3 regions of the Variovorax sp. VRV01 genome follow, and region 2 is predicted to be linked to each of the others. Evidence: riboswitches for the same ligand, from Rfam matches in the RefSeq annotation. Region 2 holds a riboswitch; each other region holds the start of a gene.

Region 1 (2,194 bases), on a different contig from region 2:
GCAGGTCGACGGCCTTGGCGTCGATCAGCTCGGCATCGGCGCCTCGCGCGTTGAGGCCCGCCACCAGGTAGTCCGCCAGGCGAATGCCCATGCGGTCCGACCGGTACGAGCCATAGAACACCAGAATCCTGTCTGCCATCTTCGCTCCGTTCGAGGCCGGGATGGCCGTGGGGCGAAGGCTACAACATCGGCTCGCCCGCGCCGCAATTGGTTGCAGCAACTTGCGGGCGGGCTGGCTACCATGCCGGTCCATGAACCTGCTGCCCATTCTTCGCACCACCGCCTCGATGCTCGTCCTGCTGCTCGCGGGGCACGTGGGCGCCGCGCCGTCGGCGCAGTTGTTCGATGCGGTGAAGAAGCCGGAATCGCTGGATGCGGATTGGCGCGCGCGCTTGTGCGCGCTGTTGCCGCAGCCCTGCGATCCGCAGGCGCTGGGCCTGTACCGGCCGCGCGGCGCGGCGGCAGGGGACTACGCGGTGTTCTCGGGCGAGCCGCTGGCCATGGCGCGCATCAGGCGCATTGCAGGCACGTGGCAGCTCAGCCGCCTGCACGACTTCAGCAGCTATGCGGCCGCGTTGATGCGGAAAGCAGCGGACCCCGGCATGGCGGACGCGCGCATTTCCCTCGCGCCGGCGCTTTACCCGCTGGCAGAAGGGCGGTGGGCCGCGGCCGTGCTCCAGACGGTGTCGGAGATGTATTCGGGCGGCGGCGCTTCGTTCAGCAAGGCCGACTTCGTGCCGCTCGAGGACGCAACCAGGGCCGTATACGAAGGCATTCCTTTTTCATGCTCGAAGATGATCCGCGCCTGCTTCAGCGAAAAGGAATACAAGCGGTCGAAGCATTGCCACGACGAGAGCAGCGGCAGCCTCCGCATCACCTACGGCGAACCCGCCAGGCCAGGCGAGGCCTACAGCTGGCAGTACACGTGGCTGCAGAGCGAATGGCCGCAGAACACGCCAGCCAGCGACACCACCACCACGCGCCTTCACTTCACCGCCAGGACCACCGAAAGGGTGAGCTTCTGCGGCGGGCCGCAGTAGCACACGCGTTCGAGTGGGTGCCCGAGTGGCACGCATTCTGCTTGGAAGAAAACGTCCAGGAGAAATGCCGGCTCGATGCTTCGAGTTAGTGCATTACCGAAGGCGACAGCCCATAACGCTCAGGTCCCAAGACTGGACAACTTGACCAACGCTGGAGAGCGCTGCCCGGGGTTCTGAATACAAAGGACTCCGAGGGCGGCCGCCGAAGGGGCAAGCCTTGCGCGATGAGCGTGCATGGTGAATCTCTCAGGCCAAAGGACAGCAGGGGCATCTCGCGCAGTGCGCGGGGTGGCCTTTGCGCGCTTCCGGAGGCTTCTTCTTCATGACTTCTGTTCGAGCGCACCGCGCCTGAATCGAAACCCGTTCCTCACGATTTTTCAACCGGAGAACCGAAGATGCTGTCGAAACGAAACCTGAAAGCCGTTGTCGCGGGCGCCATGCTTGCCGCCGCCGCTGCAACAAGCGCGTTCGCACAGGATGCGGGCAAGGTGCTGCGCCTGGTGCCGCAGTCGGACCTGAAGATTCTCGACCCGATCTGGACCACTGCGTTCGTCACGCGCAACCACGGCTATGCCGTGTACGACACGCTCTTCGGCGTGGACGAACAGGGCAAGGTCAAGCCGCAGATGGTCGACAAGTACACCACCGGCGCCGACGGCAAGACATGGACCTTCACGCTGCGCAAGAGCCTGGAGTTTCATGACGGCAAGCCGGTCACCTCGGAAGACGTGCTGGCGTCGCTCAAGCGGTGGGGCCAGCGCGACGGGCTGGGCCAGAAGATGTACGCCGCGCTCGACAAGGCCGAGGCGGTCGATGCCAGCACCTTCAGGCTGGTGTTCAAGGACAGCTTCGGCATGGTGCTCGATGCGTTGAGCAAGCCCTCGTCGAATCCGCCGTTCATCATGCCGGCGCGCGTGGCCGCCACGCCGGCCGACAAGCAGATCGACGACGCCACGGGCTCGGGTCCCTACATCTTCAAGAAGGAAGAGTACCGCCCTGGCGAGAAGGTGGTCTACCTGAAGAACACCAGGTACGTGCCGCGCACCGAGGCAGCTTCGGGCACGGCGGGTGGCAAGAACGTGTACGTCGACCGCATGGAATGGATCATCCTGAAAGACGCCCAGACGCAGGCCAATGCGCTCGCCAACGGCGAG
Region 2 (2,194 bases):
CGCGCGCCGCCCGTGCGGCGCACCTTCTGGATCGCCCAGTTCAGCGAGGCCTCGACCGGCGTGGTGGCGGTGTCGATGTCGTTGCCGTAGAGGCACAGCCCCGCTTCCAGCCGCAGCGAATTGCGTGCGCCCAGGCCGATGGGCTTGACCTCGGGCTGCGCCAGCAGCAGGCGGGCCAGCGCCTCTGCATTCTGGCCGGCCACCGAGATCTCGAAGCCGTCCTCGCCGGTGTAGCCGCTGCGCGTGGCGAAGGCCGGAATGCCGCCGATCTGCACCGCGCCGCCCGTCATGAACACGAAGCGCTCGATGCCGGGCGACAGCCGCGCCAGCACCGTGGCCGCCTGCGGCCCCTGCAGCGCGAGCAGCGCGTGGTCGGGCATGGGCTGCACTTCGCAGCGTGCGCCGATCTGCTGCTGGATGTGGGCGATGTCCGCCACCTTGCAGGCGCCGTTGACGATCACGAAGATCGAGCCGTGGCCCTCGTTGAAGAACATCAGGTCGTCGAGGATGCCGCCCTCGTCGTTCAGCAGCAGGCCATAGCGCTGCTTGCCGGCGGCGAGGTCGATCACGTCGACCGGCATCAGGGTTTCGAAGGCGGCCGCCGCGTCCGGGCCCACCAGGCGCAGCTGGCCCATGTGCGAGATGTCGAACAGGCCGGCCGCATCGCGCGTGTGCCTGTGCTCGGCCATGAGGCCGGCGGGGTACTGCACCGGCATCGAATAGCCGGCAAACGGCACCATGCGGGCGCCGAGCTCCACGTGCAGGCCGTACAGCGGGGTCTTCAGGAGTTGTTCGGCGGAAGAGGCGTCGGAGGATGCGGCCACGGGGCACTCCAAAGGGGCAGACGAATTCCATGGCGCGAGCCATGGGCCACCCCTGCTGTCCGCTTTACCTGAGAGATTCGCCCCACGATCGGGGTTTGCTCCTTCGGTGGGCTGGTGCATCGCATTGATGCAAGCAACAGCCTCTCTCCAGCAAGGAAACGCCGGCATGCGCCAGCGCTGTGTCAGTCCTTTTGCCTGAGCGTTCGGGAAACCCCTGCGCCTTCGGCGGCCCCGGCTGGCGGGGCTCTCTCCTGACCATGGGAGTGTAGTGGATCGCGGCCGTCCGGTCTGCGGCTCAGTGCACGGTCTCGGCCGGCGGCAGCAGCCGGTCGATGCGCTCGCGCAGCGATTCGGCCCGCTCGGCGCCCGCGGCTTTCTCGACCTCGGTGAGCATCAGCGCGGCAATGGTCAGCATCGCGCCGCGGTCGCGCGCCTCGCGCAGGGCGTCGCGCATCTGCAGCGCGAACCTGGGGTCGCGGCGCACGAACATGCGCTCGCAGATGTCGAACAGGAACATGCGCGTCGTGGCCAGGGATCGCTTGCCGTCGAAGTTGTCGGCCGAGGTGGCGAGCCGTATCGGGTCGGCCGCGGGCACCGGGGCGGGCGGCGGGGCCACGGCCTGCGCTGCCGCGGCAGCCACCGCCTGCGCGTCCTGCAGGTAGCCCTGGCGCATCAGCGCCTGGATCGCCTGCTCGGCTTCGGTCCGGCTTGCGAACAGCGGGCTGAAATCGGTCAGCGAACGCCGGCCGTCGGCCATCAGCAGCAAGGCGCGTTCGCGCTGGCTCAGCGTGCGCTGGCGGCCCTGGAGTTCGTCGCGTGCCTTGTCGGTCTTGGTGGGAAACATGGCGCCACAGCTTTCGGGAATCGAGGGCTGCAGCATCGTTGCAAGCGGTGACATCTTCGTGAAACGTTTGCCTTACAGCGGCGCCGCCGCACAAAAAAAGCAGCCTGCGAACAGGCTGCCGTTTCTTCCTTGTTTTTCGCGCCGTTCCGCTACTTGGCGTACACCAGGTCGCGCAGCGCCAGCGATATCCATGGCACGTAAGTGATCACCATCAGGCAGGCCAGGATCACGAGCACGAAGGGCACCAGGTACTTCACGATCCGGTCGAGCGAGATGCGCGCCACCGTGCAGGCGGCGAACAGGTTCACGCCGAAAGGCGGGGTGATCATGCCGAGCGCAAGGTTCACTACCATGACGAGCCCGAAGTGCACCGGGTCGATGCCGAAGTGCACCGCCACTGGCGCGAGAATCGGCGCGAGCACGATGATGGCCGCGCTGGTCTCGATGAACATGCCGATGACGAACAGTGCCGCGTTCACGCCCAGCAGGAACATCGCGGGCGACTTCAGCACTTCCTGCAGCCAGT
Region 3 (2,194 bases), on a different contig from region 2:
CGCACGAGGTGGTCGCTGGCGGCCTTGCTGGCCGAGTAGGGGCTGTTGGGCTCGTACTTGTTGTCTTCGGTGAAGGCGGGGTCGGTCTTGGAGAGCGAGCCGTAGACCTCGTCGGTGGACACGTGCAGGAAGCGGAAGGCGGCCTTCTGTTCGGCCGGCAGCGCGCTCCAGTAGCCGCGCACGGACTCGAGCAGGCGGAAGGTGCCGAGCACGTTGGTCTGCACGAAGTCTTCGGGGCCGTGGATGGAGCGGTCGACGTGTGATTCCGCGGCAAAGTTCACAATGGCCCGCGGTTTGTGCTCGGCCAGCAGGCGATCGACCAGGGCGCTGTCGCCGATGTCGCCCTGCGCGAAGATGTGCCGCGGGTCGCCCTTGAGGGACGCGAGCGTCTCGAGATTGCCGGCGTAGGTCAGTTTGTCGAGATTCACGACAGGCTCGTCGCTCTGCGCCAGCCAGTCGAGTACGAAGTTGGCGCCGATGAAGCCCGCGCCGCCGGTTACCAGGATCATGAGTCTCCCCGAAGTTTCGAATCGATGACAATTATCCCATTGCTCTGAATTGTCAAAATTCATGGTTGGCGGCTTTGCGGCCTCCGCCTACAATCGTTTACTGCAGGAGAGCGAGTAGTACTTACGACTACTCCACCGAAGGCGCAAACTCCCATAAACGCTCAGGTCGGCCGAACGTAACCTTGAAGTTCTTTCAAAGAGTTGCGTGGCATGTACTGCATCAATTGACAGGCCGTCTGGAGAGCCATCGCCCCGCGCGATGCACCGAAGGAGCAAACCCGTTGCAAGGTGCAACAGGTGAATCTCTCAGGTACCAAGGACAGGGGGAGCGGCGACTTGGACGGCGTTCGTCCGGTTGCTCGCTATTGAATCAGTAGCACACCAAGTCCGCCGTTCAAGTGCCCATCTTCAAAAGGTACTTGAAATGCGCGTGATCGTTCTTGGCGCCGGCCTGCTCGGCGTGACTTCGGCTTACTTCCTCCAGCAACTCGGCCACGAGGTGACCGTGATCGACCGGCAGGCCACGCCGGCCGCCGAAACCAGCTTTGCCAACGGCGGGCAGATTTCGGTCAGCCATGCCGAGCCCTGGGCCAACCCGAGCGCTCCGCTCAAGGTGCTGCAATGGCTGGGCAAGGAAGACGCGCCGCTGCTCTTTCGCATCCGCGCCGACATGCGCCAGTGGCTCTGGGGCCTGCAGTTCCTGCGCGAATGCACGCCGGCGCGCACCCGGCACAACATCGAGCAGATCGTGCGACTGGGCACCTACAGCCGCGACGTGCTGCAGCAGCTGCGCCGCGACACCGGCCTGGATTACGACCAGCGCACGCAGGGCATCCTGCACTTCTATACGACGCAAAAGGAGTTCGACGGCGCCCTGGAGCCGGCCGAACAGATGCGCGCGCTCGGCTGCGAGCGGCGGGTGATCTCGGCCGATGAGGCTGTGAAGATCGAGCCCGCCCTCGCCCACATCCGCCCGAAGCTGGCCGGCGCCACTTACACGGCGGAGGACGAGTCCGGCGACGCGAACCTTTTTGCGCGCGAGCTGGCGAAGCGCGCGGCCGCAGCGGGCGTGAAGTTCCTCATGAGCCACACGGTCACGGCGCTGCGCGAGGCCGGCGGCAGCATCGACCATGTCGAAGCCACCGATAGCGAAGGCCGCTTCCAGCGCATCCGCGGCGACGCCTTCGTGCTCGCGATGGGTTCGCTGAGCCCGATCGTTGCCGCGCCGCTGGGCATCCGGCTGCCGATCTATCCGGCCAAGGGCTATTCGGTGACGCTGCCGGTGAAGGACGCCTCCAGGGCGCACCAGGTTTCGCTGACCGATGACGAGTTCAAGCTCGTGTTCTCGCGCTACACCTCGGCCTCGGGCGACCGCCTGCGCATTGCCGGAACGGCCGAGCTCAACGGCTACGACCGCGACCTGAACCGCGTGCGCTGCGAGGCGATCGTGCGGCGCGTCGAAGAACTTTTTCCGGGCGCCGGCGACACCACGCAGGCCCAGTTCTGGACCGGCCTGCGCCCCGCGACACCGAGCAACGTGCCGCTGATCGGCAAGACGAAACTGCCGAACCTGTACCTGAACACCGGCCATGGCACGCTCGGCTGGACGCACGCCTGCGGTTCGGGCAAGTCGATCGCGCGCATCGTGAGCGGGCTCGCGCCCGAGGTGGACTTTGCGTTCACCG

Evidence for each region. A riboswitch is a leader RNA that binds a small molecule or an ion and turns the genes downstream of it on or off. The one in region 2 is predicted to bind glycine.
Region 1: another riboswitch for glycine. It lies ahead of IB278_RS26735 (ABC transporter substrate-binding protein); the one in region 2 lies ahead of gcvT (glycine cleavage system aminomethyltransferase GcvT).
Region 3: another riboswitch for glycine. It lies ahead of IB278_RS21475 (D-amino acid dehydrogenase); the one in region 2 lies ahead of gcvT (glycine cleavage system aminomethyltransferase GcvT).

What each region holds. Positions count from the first base shown of each region.
Region 1 is NZ_JACVBS010000018.1:145,650-147,843, reverse strand. Features, by position in the region: gene IB278_RS26745 (NADPH-dependent FMN reductase) at 1-139, opposite strand, end outside; gene IB278_RS26740 (hypothetical protein) at 252-1,040, shown strand; glycine riboswitch at 1,182-1,312, shown strand; gene IB278_RS26735 (ABC transporter substrate-binding protein) at 1,436-2,194, shown strand, end outside.
Region 2 is NZ_JACVBS010000004.1:371,480-373,673, reverse strand. Features, by position in the region: gene gcvT (glycine cleavage system aminomethyltransferase GcvT) at 1-824, opposite strand, end outside; glycine riboswitch at 870-985, opposite strand; glycine riboswitch at 998-1,088, opposite strand; gene IB278_RS10065 (hypothetical protein) at 1,120-1,668, opposite strand; gene IB278_RS10060 (TRAP transporter large permease) at 1,818-2,194, opposite strand, start outside.
Region 3 is NZ_JACVBS010000012.1:128,268-130,461, forward strand. Features, by position in the region: gene rfbB (dTDP-glucose 4,6-dehydratase) at 1-509, opposite strand, end outside; glycine riboswitch at 603-689, shown strand; glycine riboswitch at 736-842, shown strand; gene IB278_RS21475 (D-amino acid dehydrogenase) at 934-2,194, shown strand, end outside.